One region of the Enterobacter mori genome, then DNA from elsewhere that is predicted to be linked to it. Evidence: predicted binding sites of a transcription regulator. Region 1 holds the regulator's gene; each other region holds the start of a gene.
The links. The regulator CRP, encoded in region 1, controls carbon source genes, mostly activating them, when cyclic AMP is high. The targets are predictions, from matches to a motif close to ATGTGANNNNNNTCACAT.
Positions count from the first base shown of each region.

Region 2: a site for CRP is predicted at 1,433-1,450, ahead of N2K86_RS01500 (YjcB family protein). Genes of this name have one in related genera too.
Region 3: a site for CRP is predicted at 1,526-1,543, ahead of N2K86_RS21675 (PTS mannitol transporter subunit IICBA). Genes of this name have one in related genera too.

Region 1 covers NZ_CP104285.1:4,344,303-4,349,002, reverse strand. The annotation lists gene N2K86_RS20645 (YccS/YhfK family putative transporter) at 1-1,802, opposite strand, end outside; gene crp (cAMP-activated global transcriptional regulator CRP) at 1,860-2,492, opposite strand; gene N2K86_RS20635 (OsmC family protein) at 2,804-3,208, shown strand; gene N2K86_RS20630 (phosphoribulokinase) at 3,295-4,164, opposite strand; gene N2K86_RS20625 (YheU family protein) at 4,195-4,413, opposite strand; gene N2K86_RS20620 (hydrolase) at 4,410-4,700, opposite strand, start outside.
Region 2 covers NZ_CP104285.1:310,433-315,132, forward strand. The annotation lists gene uvrA (excinuclease ABC subunit UvrA) at 1-247, opposite strand, end outside; gene ssb1 (single-stranded DNA-binding protein SSB1) at 499-1,029, shown strand; gene N2K86_RS01500 (YjcB family protein) at 1,090-1,371, opposite strand; gene N2K86_RS01505 (EAL domain-containing protein) at 2,028-3,593, shown strand; gene soxS (superoxide response transcriptional regulator SoxS) at 3,600-3,926, opposite strand; gene soxR (redox-sensitive transcriptional activator SoxR) at 4,025-4,483, shown strand.
Region 3 covers NZ_CP104285.1:4,578,234-4,582,933, reverse strand. The annotation lists gene N2K86_RS21675 (PTS mannitol transporter subunit IICBA) at 1-1,340, opposite strand, end outside; gene N2K86_RS21670 (DUF3302 domain-containing protein) at 2,002-2,358, shown strand; gene N2K86_RS21665 (HlyD family secretion protein) at 2,361-3,497, shown strand; gene N2K86_RS21660 (glutathione S-transferase) at 3,589-4,197, shown strand; gene selA (L-seryl-tRNA(Sec) selenium transferase) at 4,300-4,700, shown strand, end outside.

The DNA of each region.
Region 1 (4,700 bases):
GTGTGCTCGCGCGCCAGCGTGGTCATGGCGTTAATGTGCTCGACGATAAACTGGCTGTGCGTCACCCAGAGCTTCATGTCTGCAAGATAGTGCGAGTTAAACCCCGGCTCCTGCATGGCCTGGTTGAGCGAGTTAAACAGGGCGTTGTGCGCCTGGTTGACCTTCATCCGCTGATACGCCAGCGGGGAGGGCTGCGGGTCGTCGCTGAGGATCAGGCGAATGGCCTGCTGGTCGGCTTCCAGCGCGTCATGGGCGTTCTGCCTGAGCAACCCGCTCTGCCACTGCGGCCACAGCCAGACCATGCCGCCGAAGGCAATCAGGCAGCCAATCAGCGTATCGACCAGACGAGCCACGATAAATTGTTCGCCGTTGAGCGTGAGCAGCTGCAGTGTGTACACCGCCGTGACCGTAAAGCCCACCATCGCCCAGCCGTAATTTTTACGGATGATCAGATAGCTCACCATGGTGATCGCCAGCATCCCGACCAGCGTATAGCCTTCCGGCACGTGGAAGTGAAGCGTCACGCCCGCAATAATCAGCCCGGCTAGCGTTCCGCCAGCCCGGTGGAAGATACGTACTCGCGTGGCCCCGTAGCCGTTCTGTGTGACAAACAGCACGGTCATTAAAATCCAGTAGGGTTTCGGCAGGTGCAGCGCCATGCCCATCAGGCTGGCAATGCTCAGCATCACGCTTATCCGCGCCGCGTTGCGCAGGGCGGAGGATTTCAGTGACAGATAGCTTTTGAGCGCGGGCAGCAGCGGCAGACGTTTCTGCTTATCCGCCATAAGGTCACGCGGATAAAGCGGACGCTGAGTACGCAACACGCGGGCGATGCGGCTGAAGTGCCAGGCGGCAAACTGGCCGACCGGGTTATCCGCGTGCTGACGGGCAATTTTCTCCAGCGCGCCGAGTTGTTTGTCCATGTTAAATCGCGTGGGGTAGCGGTGATAGAGAATATCGTCAGCCAGTACCCTCAGCCGCGCTGCGACGGTCTGGGCGTTCCAGCGGATCACCGCTTCGGCATGGCTACGCTCCACCAGCTTTTGCACCTCCTGCGGGTGGTGAAGGCTGACGGAGATATGCTCCTGCAGGTCCAGCCCTACCTGGAAGGTGCGCAGCAGCCGTTTGTATTCGTGGTTCTTGTTGGCGGCAAGCATGTGCAGCTGCTGGTAGCACTGGCTTATCAGGTCGACAACCTTTTGCTGGCGCGTCAGCAGCGGCGGCAGAGATTTCTCCGGGTCGGTATGCTGGGTGAGCAGGGTGTATTTGGCTTCGCAGTAATCCGCAAGCTGCACATAGAGCAGGCTCAGGGATTCACGCAGCGGCTGTTCCCGCCACAGCCAAAACCAGAACCAGTTAAACACCCCGTACCAGAGCGTGCCAAGGGCGTAGATCAGCAGCGGCTCCCACACCGGCATATTCCCGGCGAGGCTCAGGGTGAAGATAGCCGCAATCAGCGAGGCGGGCAGCAGGCGCGCATGCAGCGAACTGATTTCCGCCGTCACGCCAAGCGTCATCGCCAGCACGGTCAGGATCAGCGGCAGCGGGATATCACGGGCAAGCAGGAGCTGTACGGCGAGACTACAGCCAGCAAACAGGCAGCCACCGATGATCAAACGTTTGAAAAAGCGCTTATGCGGCGTGTCCAGACCGGCAATGTTGCAGCAGGCGGGAACGAGGGAAAACAGCAGACCTTGCTGGAGGTGTCCGAGGATCAGCCCTATGGCCACAGGAAGGCACAACACCAGCGTTTGTCGCAGTGCGTAGTTAACTTCCGGGTGATAGATCAGCCTGCGCCACATGGGGAGTAGAGACAAAAACGGCGTGACACCTTGCGATGGCACGCCGTTTAAGCGGAATTAACGCGTTCCGTAAACCACGATGGTTTTACCGTGGGCGGAGATCAGGTTTTGATCTTCCAGCATTTTCAGGATACGGCCCACTGTTTCACGGGAGCAACCGACGATTTGACCAATTTCCTGGCGGGTAATTTTAATTTGCATGCCGTCAGGGTGGGTCATGGCGTCTGGCTGTTTCGCCAGGTTCAGCAGTGTCTGCGCGATACGACCGGTCACGTCCAGGAAGGCGAGGTTACCCACTTTCTCAGACGTCACCTGCAGACGGCGCGCCATCTGTGAAGAAAGACGCATCAGGATGTCAGGGTTAACCTGAATCAACTGACGGAATTTCTTGTAAGAAATTTCAGCCACTTCACATGCTGTCTTTGCACGAACCCAGGCGCTACGTTCCTGGCCCTCTTCAAACAGGCCCAGTTCACCGATGAAATCGCCCTGGTTCAGATAAGAAAGGATCATCTCTTTCCCTTCTTCATCTTTGATCAGCACTGCCACCGAGCCTTTAACGATGTAATACAACGTTTCCGCTTTTTCACCCTGGTGAATCAGCGTGCTCTTTGATGGGTACTTATGAATGTGGCAATGAGACAAGAACCATTCGAGAGTCGGGTCTGTTTGCGGTTTGCCAAGCACCATGCGCTGTTATCCTCTGTTATAAGCTGTCACCAGAGTCATAAGATGCATCCGGACTCTGGGGTTGCAATCGAATTCTTACCCATACCCTGGGAAGTCGGCTACCGTAACGTTTCGCAGCCAGTAAAGTTTGATGTCCTCTGCATACATGTGTAACGTCAATGTATTACTGTAGCATCCAGAGTGTTTTAGCATAGCTTTCGCCGCGTGTCTCCTGGTGTCTCGCTTCAGCATGATGCAGGTCGCCTTCCATTGCGAGAAATGTAACGCACGCGTAATCTGTCACCAAAAATGCAACGTTGGAGTTTAAGAATATGCAAGCGCGCGTGAAGTGGGTTGAAGGTTTAACGTTCCTGGGCGAGTCCGCGTCAGGACACCAGATTTTGATGGACGGTAACTCCGGCGATAAAGCCCCAAGCCCAATGGAAATGGTGCTGATGGCAGCGGGTGGATGCAGCGCAATTGACGTGGTGTCGATTCTGCAAAAAGGTCGTCATGATGTGACCGATTGCGAAGTGAAGCTTACTTCCGAACGTCGCGAAGAGGCGCCACGCCTGTTCACCCACATTAATCTGCACTTTATCGTGACCGGGAAAGAACTGAAAGATGCCGCAGTATCACGCGCCGTAGACCTTTCTGCGGAGAAGTACTGCTCAGTGGCGTTAATGCTGGAAAAAGCGGTAAAAATCACCCATTCGTATGAAGTGATCGAGGCATAATCTTTTGGCGGGTGGCGCTTCGCTGACCCGCCCTACAAAAGCACGAACGTAGGCCCGGTAAGCGCAGCGCCACCGGGCAAAACAACTCACGCAATCTGCTTCCCTTCCATCAGTCGCTGGACCAGCGGCGTCATAATTAACTCCATCGCCAGCCCCATTTTTCCGCCCGGCACCACCAACGTATTCATGTGCGAAATAAACGAGCCCTGCAGCATCGCCAGCAGCCAGGGGTAATCAATGCCTTCGAGATTGCGGAAATGGATGACGACGAAGCTCTCATCCAGCGACGGGATTGTTTTGGCCGCAAACGGGTTGGAGGTATCCACCGTCGGCACGCGCTGGAAGTTGATGTGGGTGCGGGAGAACTGCGGCGTCAGGAAGTTGATGTAGTCCTCCATGGAACGCACGACGGAATCCATCACCGCTTCGCGAGAATGCCCGCGCTCGCTCATGTCACGCGTCAGCTTCTGGATCCACTCAAGGTTAACAATCGGCACCACGCCGACCAGCAGATCCACGTGACGCGCGACGTCGTGTTGAGGTGTGACCACGCCGCCGTGTAGCCCTTCGTAAAACAGCACGTCCGTCGGCTCCGGCAGGGGTTGCCACGGGGTGAATGTCCCCGGCACCTGGTTCCAGGGAACGGCTTCGTCGTAGGTGTGCAGATACTTGCGGGACTGCCCGGTACCGCTTTGCCCGTATTCGCGAAAGGTTTGCTCCAGCAGGCCGAAATCGTTGGCTTCCGGGCCGAAATAGCTGATGTGTTTGCCCAGATCGCGCGCCTTGCGGATGGCCATGTCCATTTCCGGGCGCGTATAGCGGTGAAAGCTGTCGCCCTCCACTTCTGCCGCCTGGAGATTCAGCTGTGCGAAAATCTTGCGAAATGCGAGGCTGGTGGTGGTGGTTCCCGCACCACTCGAGCCCGTAACGGCAATAACCGGATGTCTGGCAGACATAGCAACTCCCTGACTGGAAAGGTTTACAGATCAGCCGTGAAACGCGTTGCGGGGCATGATATTGACCGTCTCATGCAGTTCGGACCACACCAGCACCACGTCGCCGCTTTTCAGCTGGCGCTTAACATCGCTGACCTTTTGTTCGAGCGAACGTTCTTGTTCACCATAATCGGTGCCTTCACGTAATACAAAGCTTTCAATCAGATTATCGAGCGTTTCGGGAGCGAGATCCTGCCAGGGGATAATCATTTTTTACCGTCCAGAAAAGAGGTGAGCCAGTCAGGGATGCGGGTTTCCAGCCACATTTTCGGCCTGCGCAGCGTGCCGCCAACAAAGCCGACGTGCCCGCCGTACTCGGTGAGCTGATACTGCACGTTGGCCGGTAAATGCTCCGGTGCCGGAATGGAGTGATGATCCATAAACGGATCGTCTTTGGCGTGGATGATTAGCGTCGGCGTGGTGATTTGATTCAACAGCGGCATGGCGCTGCACTGACGGTAATAGTCAATCGCATCGGCAAAACCGTGGATCTTCGA
Region 2 (4,700 bases), 750 kb from region 1:
TAGCAGGGGACAACCCTTCAATATGGTCGACATCCGGTTTTTCCATCAGCGACAGGAACTGACGCGCGTACGCAGAGAGTGATTCAACGTAACGACGCTGTCCTTCGGCATACAGAGTGTCGAAAGCCAGTGAGGATTTGCCAGACCCCGAAAGCCCGGTCACGACAATGAGTTTGTCGCGAGGGATTATGAGGTTGATATTCTTGAGATTGTGGGTGCGGGCGCCCCGAACTTCGATCTTATCCATTCACCTTTCCCGGTTGGAACACGGATTGCCTGATTTGTTTGAAGGACAAACGGCTGTCAGAAACGGCTAATTATGACACAATTTGACCTGTTTGAATATACAGTATTGGAATGCATTTTCTGATTGGCTGTGTAACAATGTCGAGTTCGCGAGAGATTTCTGAACCAACTACGCAACTATGCAAATTGCCGCGTGGAAATGGTACACTCGCGCGTTTACACTATTAAGAAACGTATTCAGGAGACACGAACATGGCCAGCAGAGGCGTAAACAAGGTGATTCTCGTCGGTAATCTGGGCCAGGACCCGGAAGTACGCTACATGCCGAGTGGTGGCGCAGTTGCCAACATTACGCTGGCTACTTCCGAATCCTGGCGTGATAAAGCGACCGGTGAGATGAAAGAGCAGACCGAATGGCACCGCGTTGTGCTGTTTGGCAAACTGGCCGAAGTGGCCGGTGAGTATCTGCGTAAAGGTTCTCAGGTCTATATCGAAGGCCAGCTGCGTACCCGCAAATGGACCGATCAGTCCGGCGCTGAGAAGTACACCACGGAAGTCGTGGTGAACGTGGGTGGCACCATGCAGATGCTGGGTGGCCGTCAGGGCGGTGGCGCACCGGCAGGTGGCGGTCAGAGCCAGCAGCAGGGCGGTTGGGGTCAGCCTCAGCAGCCGCAGGGCGGCAACCAGTTCAGCGGCGGCGCGCAGTCTCGTCCGCAGCAGCAGTCTGCTCCGGCCCCGTCTAACGAACCGCCAATGGATTTCGACGACGACATTCCGTTCTGATCCACGGACGCGAAAACAAAAAACCCAGACATCGTCTGGGTTTTTTTATTGATGAAGGGATCAGGTAATCACCATCGGCCAGTCTGGCGGCGTGTGGCTCATGGCTTCCACCATCACCACTTTTATATTTTCCCAAACGGCAGCGATATCCAGCAGGGTAATGCCAAGCAGACCCGTTGCAAACCAGCAGGCTGCGCCCAGCCCCAGCAGGGTGCTGATCACCGCAAGGCCAGCGTAGTCAGATTTACGAAACTGAATGTTCAGCGTGCTGGCTAAAAACATCAACACCGCACTTAACAATGGCCAGCGCAGGAGAACCATGCTGGTAGTAATGGTCGCCATAAACCCATCCTCGACAAAACAGACGAACTGAAATGAAACAATGTTTCTCGTTACACAAGATATGTGAACTATATCACACTTGCTGTTTTATTCGCCAGCATCACGGCGTGGAAAAATGGGCGATTTATCACCATGGAGAATATATCTTTGTAAGCGAGGCTGACGCCTCAACGCACCGTCCGCCAGGGCAAGTGCGGCGAGAGAGGGGATCACGAGGCTTGCGCAAGAGACATGTCTGGTCAGCCATTTTCCTGGCAAGTGAAGCGTTATTTTTACGCCCTTCATAAAAATATGCTGGTTGCGTTTGATTATTAATAAATCAAACCACGAAGCAGAGGGGAACAATTATCACGAAATTTCATGTTCATCTTGTTCTTTTTTCATGCGGCCAGAAGTTTGGTTTAATCAATGATCCGCTGTTGTGCTAGCTAAAACCTCCCGCCTGTACTGGATAATTATTTTCCTTAATTGAAACGGAACGAATACTTTTAGTTTAGCTTACGGGAAAATATTATCGTCATAACCAATTTTAAGATTTTTAATACTAAAAGTCGGTTGCTAACTTCGCATGATTCATGCAACGTAATCATCTGTTTATCAAAGCATCCGGCCTTCATTACTACAGGCGTACAACATGCAGGGATATAGGGCGGGAAATGAATCGTAGCGCGCGGCGCAAGATGCTCAGGGGGGTAGGGATCATCATGGTAGTTATGCTACCGGTGATGCTTGCGCTATGGTTTGCCCAGCTCAGAGCCGTGTCGGAAACAAGCGCCCAACTACGCACATTTGCTGGACTGGCGTTAGACAAAACAGAACTTGTCATTCAACAGGTTGATTTAGCACGCGATGGCGCTGAACAATATCAGGGTAAACTGTGTACACCTGAGCACCGGCAATATATGTTGAATGTGGTTCGTGGTCGTCTTTTCGTCGCCGATTTAATTTATGCACAAGGCCAACGTTTTCTTTGTTCAACCGTTTTTACCCCCGACCAGCCCTATCTGATTTCTGTCGCCAATTACAAACGTAAACCCGACATTGCCATCTATTATTATCGCGATACGCCATTTTTTACAGGGTATAAAATGACATATATGCAGCGTGGTAATTATGTTGTGGTGGTCAATCCGCTTTCTTACAGTGAAGTGATGTCAGCCGATCATTCTCTGTCGTGGGGGGTGTACGACACGGTAACTAATGCATTCTTTTCCGTCAGCCAGCAGGCCAATATTACATTATTGAATACGCTAATCCGGGATAAGGAATCGACATTTCAAAAAGATGACCGTTTTTATACCATCGTTAAATCCGATAAACGCCCCATCGCAGCCATCGTCTCCACATCGAATACACGCTTTTATGAAACGCTTTATCATCAGGCCACACTGACGCTGCCGCTGGGGATGATCTGCAGCATTATTATTCTTCTGGTGTGGTCACGCACCCACCGTGAACTCAACTCCCCAGGCCGGTTGCTGCATCGTGCGCTGAATAAGCGCCAGCTTTGCGTCCATTATCAGCCAATTATTGATATTAAAAATAATCGGTGCGTGGGGGCAGAAGCGTTACTGCGCTGGCCTGGCTTTAACGGACAGGTGATGAGTCCGGTGGAATTTATCCCGCTGGCGGAAAAAGAGGGCATGAGCGAACGTATTACGGATTACGTCGTCGAAGAGGTATTCAGCGATCTGGGGCATTTCCTGGCGACGCATCCCGATCTCTATATTTCCATTAACCTGTCGGCGACTGATTTTCACTCTTCGCGCCTGATCGCGATGATCTCGGACAAGGCCAGGCACTATGCCGTGCGCGCGCAGCAGATAAAGATTGAAGTGACGGAACGCGGGTTTATTGATGTTCCTAAAACCACACCCGTTATTCAGGCTTTCCGTCAGGCGGGCTATGAAGTGGCCATCGATGATTTCGGGACCGGTTATTCCAACCTGCATAACCTTTATTCGCTGAATGTCGATATCCTGAAAATCGATAAATCCTTTATCGATACCTTAACGACCAACAGCACCAGCCACCTGATTGCCGAGCACATCATCGAGATGGCGCAAAGTTTGCGTCTTAAAACCATCGCGGAAGGTGTGGAAACGGCAGAGCAGGTCAGCTGGCTGTTGAAGCGTGGCGTGCAGTATTGTCAGGGATGGCACTTCGCGAAAGCGATGCCGCCCCAGGAATTTATGGCCTGGCAGCAGCAACCTTTGCACTGATACACATTAATTCAACTGATGGCGGTAATCGCTCGGCGTGCGGTCAAATTCACGACGAAACACGCGGGAAAAGGTTTGTTGCGAGACATAGCCAAGATCCATCGCGATATCAAAAATAGGCCGTTGCGTCGAACGTAGCGCCTGCGCTGCCAGCAGCAGTCTGCGCTGGCGAATGTACTCACCCAGCGTCTGATGCATGACGGTGCGGAACATTCTCTGTAAATACCATTTCGAATAGCCCGATTTTTTAGCGACCACATCAATGTTCAACGGTTGGTCGATATGTTCATCAATCCATTCAATAAGCGTCTGAATAATTTGCTGATGCGACATAAGGTTGCCCCTCTGTAGATACATCTATCCTGGTGGATTCGTCGTTTTCTCTGCGGGGGAGTATAATTCCTCAAGTTAACTTGAGGTAAAGAGGTTTTATGGAAAAGAGATTGCCGCGAATTAAAGCGCTCCTAACCCCCGGTGAAGTGGCAAAGCGCAGCGGCGTTGCGGTGTCGGCGCTCCACTTCTATGAAAGCAAAGGGTTAATTAAGAGTATCCGTAATGCCGGAAACCAGCGGCGTTACACCCGCGACGTGCTCCGCTATGTGGCGATTATCAAAATTGCGCAACGAATCGGAATCCCCCTGGCCACCATCGGCGATGCGTTCGGCGTGCTGCCGGAAGGACACACGCTTAGCCCGAAAGAGTGGAAAGAGCTGTCGTCCCAGTGGCGTGAAGAGCTTGACCGACGCATTCACACACTGGTCGTGCTGCGTGACGAACTGGATGGCTGTATTGGCTGTGGGTGTTTATCTCGCAGCGACTGCCCGTTGCGTAACCCCGGCGACAGGCTGGGCGAGCAGGGTACGGGCGCGCGGTTGCTGGAAGAGGATTGAAATCGGTTTGCCGGGTGGCGGCAGCTCCTACTCGGCCTACAAAACCGAGAACGTAGGCTGGGTAAGCGAAGCGCCACCCGGCAAAAAGCACAATAAAGAACTAAAGCGCCACAAAGGGCGCTTTAGTTTTTCCCGGTCTTTGTCTTTCTCTCTATCCCGCTGGTTCACGGGAGGGTTTCCCCCGACGTCAGCACCCCTCATGTCGAGCAAGTTGGGG
Region 3 (4,700 bases), 230 kb from region 1:
ATGTGCTGCGCCTGAGGTACCTGGCGCATGGCGCGTTCGGTCAGATCGCGGTGCGTGATCACCAGGTCAACGTCCGGCGGCAGGTTGTTAATCGCGCTGTTAGTGACAGAGATATTGGTCAGACCCGCATCCTGTACTTTCTTACGCAGCACGCCCGCACCCATTGCGCTGGAGCCCATACCGGCGTCACAGGCAACGATGATTTTACGCACGTGGCTCAGGTCGTTAGAGACATCGCCCGCTGCCAGCGGGGTAGCGCCTTTGGACTCCGCTTTCATGTCATGCATACGACGGGTTGCCGCTTCGATATCGTCGTCTTCTTTCACTTTGCTGGTTTTCAGCAGGATAGCGGAGACCACGAAGGAGACCACCATGGCCGCACAGATCGCCGCGATGTTAGCGAAGTAGGCGCCTTTCGGGGTCATCGCCAGTACCGCCAGGATGGAGCCCGGAGACGCCGGAGAAACCAGACCACCGCCCAGCACGCTCAGGGTGAACACGCCGGTCATACCGCCGAGGATAACGGCCAGGATCAGACGTGGGTTCATCAGCACGTACGGGAAGTAAATTTCGTGGATACCGCCCAGGAAGTGGATGATAGCCGCGCCGCCCGCAGACTGCTTAGCGCTGCCACGACCAAAGAACATGTACGCCAGCAGAACGCCCATACCCGGACCCGGGTTCGCTTCAATCAGGAAGAAGATGGACTTGCCGAGGTCATGGGACTGCTGAATTCCCAGCGGTGAGAAGATACCGTGGTTGATGGCGTTGTTGAGGAACAGGATTTTCGCCGGTTCAACAAAGATAGACGCCAGCGGCAGCATGTCGTGCGCAACCATGAAGTTAACGCCCGCCGCCAGAATTTTGGACAGCACTTCAACCGCAGGGCCAATGCCGAGGAACGCCAGAATCGCGAGGATCATCCCGATGATGCCCGCAGAGAAGTTGTTCACCAGCATTTCGAAGCCGGATTTGATCTTGCCATCAACCCAGACGTCAAATTTCTTAATCGCCCAGCCGCCCAGAGGACCGGCAATCATGGCACCGAGGAACATCGGCATATCCGCACCGACGATAACACCCATGGTCGTGATAGCACCCACTACGCCACCACGGTCACCGCCGACCAGACGACCACCGGTATAACCGATGAGCAGCGGCAGCAGATAGGTAATCATTGGACCAACAAGTTTCGCCAGCGTTTCGTTAGGCAACCACCCTGTCGGAATGAACAATGCAGTGATGATACCCCACGCGATAAACGCGCCGATATTTGGCATCACCATGTTGCTGAGAAAACGACCAAAGCTTTGAACTTTGATCTTGAAATCGGATGACATAAAACACCCCTTCTTATGTTTACGCTTAGGCTTGCGGCCCGAGGTTTATCGTTAATGTGTGGCGGCAGAGGTAGCCGGACCCTGTTCTGATGCTGTGAAATCTGGCACTGAATCGTTCAACTGTCCAGACAGCGAAAAATTGTGTGATCTCAGTCACGTAAATGTAGGGGGTGGGGAGAATAATGAAGTGATCTTCATCACAAAATTAGTGTGTAAAATAAATACAACGCGTAGAAAAGAAGCAAAATCACCCCTATTTTGTGATTGAAGTCACATTTGTTCGCCGCGTGTTTGTTTCTGAGATGTGACTGGATTCACAAAATATTTTTATGCAGATTTGTCTGCATGTGATCCCCGGCAAACTTTGTTTTGCCATTCGACGCCAGGATGAAAGCAAGCAACACGGAAAGCTAAAAAACCACTTTTAAGATGTGGTATGGCGAAAAAGGAAAAGGTAGATTACGCTCATAATGTAAGGTTAAGTATATTATTATTCAGGATATATTTTGAAACGCTTATAAACTTGCATGGAGATATTATAAAAACCGATACTCCCCGCCTTTGAAATAACTAACGTTGTTCTTTTGTTTAAAAATAAATTAATTAGACTGCGCACTGTTTTATTAATTTAATGAGTTGACGTTGTTTAAGTGAGGAGAATATGTTTCTCAACTATTTTGCGCTGGGTGTATTGATTTTTGTGTTCCTGGTTCTGTTTTACGGAATCATCGCTATTCATGACATCCCTTATAATATGGCGAAAAAACGAAACCATCCCCATGCCGATGCTATCCATACGGCGGGGTGGATAAGCCTGTTTACGCTCCACGCCATTTGGCCGTTTTTGTGGATTTGGGCCACGTTGTATCGGGAAGATCGCGGCTGGGGTATGCAGAACCATCTCTCAAAACCGGATGAGGTGCCGGGTATGGATGCTCTGACCCAACGCGTAGCCGAACTCGAGCAAAAACTGGCCGCAGTGCAACCCGTTGCCGATAAAAATACGCTGGAGCGCTGATCATGGATTTGTTAATTATTCTGACCTATGTGGCCTTTGCATGGGCCATCTTTAAAATATTTCGTATTCCGGTCAACCAATGGACGCTCGCCACCGCAACCCTGGGTGGGGTATTTATTGTCGCGGGCCTTATCTTATTAATGAACTATAACCACCCGTATACCTTTACGGCGCAAAAAGCGGTTATTTCCATTCCGATTACGCCGCAGGTGACGGGAATCGTCACGGAAGTGACCGATAAAAATAACCAGCTTATTAAAAAAGGCGAAGTGTTATTTAAACTGGATCCGGGCCGCTATCAGGCGCGCGTCGACAGGCTGAAGGCTGACCTGGTGACCGCCACGCACAATATCGACAATCTGAAAGCACAGCTGTCGGAAGCGGTCGCTAATACGACACGTGTGTCCGCTGAACGTGACCGTCTGTTTAAAGATTATCAGCGCTACCTGAAAGGCAGCCAGGCGAAGGTGAATCCGTTCTCTGAAAGCGATATCGACAACGCGCGTCAGAACTACCTGGCACAGGATGCGATGGTGAAAGGCTCCGTTGCCGAACAAACGCAGATTCAAAGCCAGTTAGACAGCATGGTGAATGGCGAACAGTCGCAGATTGCCTCCCTGCGCGCCCAGCTGGCGGAAGCCACCTATAACCTCGATCAGACCGTGGTACGCGCGCCAAGCAATGGGTATATCACCCAGGTGCTGATCCGTCCGGGTACCTATGCCGCCGCGCTGCCGCTGCGTCCGGTGATGGTTTTCATCCCGGAACAGAAACGTCAAATCGTGGCGCAGTTCCGTCAGAACTCGTTACTGCGTTTGAAACCGGGCGACGAAGCGGAAGTGGTGTTTAACGCACTGCCAGGCCAGGTGTTCACCGGTAAACTCACCAGCGTCCTGCCGGTGGTGCCGGGAGGGACTTACCAGGCGCAGGGAGCGCTGCAGGCGCTGACGGTCGTGCCGGGCACCGATGGCGTGCAGGCGCTTATCGAGCTGGAGCCGAACGCGGACGTCGATGCTCTGCCTGACGGTATCTATGCCCAGGTGGCGGTCTATTCCGACCACTTTGCCCACGTCTCGGTGATGCGTAAGGTCCTGTTACGTATGACCAGCTGGATGCACTACCTCTACCTCGATCACTAATCTCTCCCGAGGCAGGAATGCGATATGCATACCTGCCTTTTTTCGCTGCTTGATCCATACTGACCTCTTTGTGAGCATTCAGGAGCAGGCAATGAAACTCATCGGCAGCTATACCAGTCCCTTCGTGCGTAAAATCTCGATTCTCCTGCTGGAGAAAGGGATTGAATTTGAATTCGTCAATGAACAGCCCTACAGCGCCGACAATGGCGTAGCGCAGTACAACCCGTTGGGCAAAGTCCCTGCACTGGTGACCGATGAGGGGGAATGCTGGTTTGATTCGCCGATTATTGCGGAATACGTCGAACAACTCGGCGTTGCGCCAGCCATGCTACCGGCCGATCCAAAAGCGGCGCTGGCCATGAAGCAAATCGAAGCGCTGGCAGATGGCATCATGGATGCGGCATTAACCTCCGTGCGCGAGCAGGCACGGCCAGCTGCACAGCAGTCGGAAACGGAACTGCTGCGCCAGCGTGAAAAAATCAACCGCAGCCTGGACAGGTGCGAGCAGCTCCTCCGGGAAGGGAAAATTCAGATCGATAGTGTGGATCTGGCAACCATTGCCATCGTTTGTGCCATTGGTTATCTCAACTTCCGCCACGTTTCCCCGGGATGGTGCGTCAACCGTCCGTTGCTGGTGAAGCTCACCGAAACGCTTTGTCAGCGCGAGAGCTTTGCCCGTACCGAACCGCCAAAGGCTTGATGCGGGATATAACACTTCCCGCCAGGAGGCGGTACAATCCCGTCACATGTTAACTCCCTCTCCCGTCGGGAGGGGGGAAGATATTTACTCGCCGGGCGCATTATGACTACTCATCATTCCCTCTACAGCCAAATTCCTGCCACCGATCGTCTGCTTCGCGAACCGTGCATTCAAACCGCTCTGGGTCAATTCGGCCATACCGCGACGGTCGACATGCTACGCCAGCTTCAGGACGAAGCCCGACGCCATATTCAGGCTGAAAATGCGCTGCCCGCCTGGTGTGAGCAGTGGGGAGAGGAAGCGCAGAGAAGGCTGGCAGAGAAAACGCAAAGCGCGTTACGGCCGGTCATCAATCTGACGGGGACCGTGCTGCATACCAACCTGGGGCGCGCGCAACAGGCTGAAGAGGCGGTCGCTGCGGTCGTGCAGGCTATGCGCTCGCCGGTGACGCTGGAGTACGATCTGGACGGCGCAGGGCGCGGACACCGCGACCGGGCACTGGC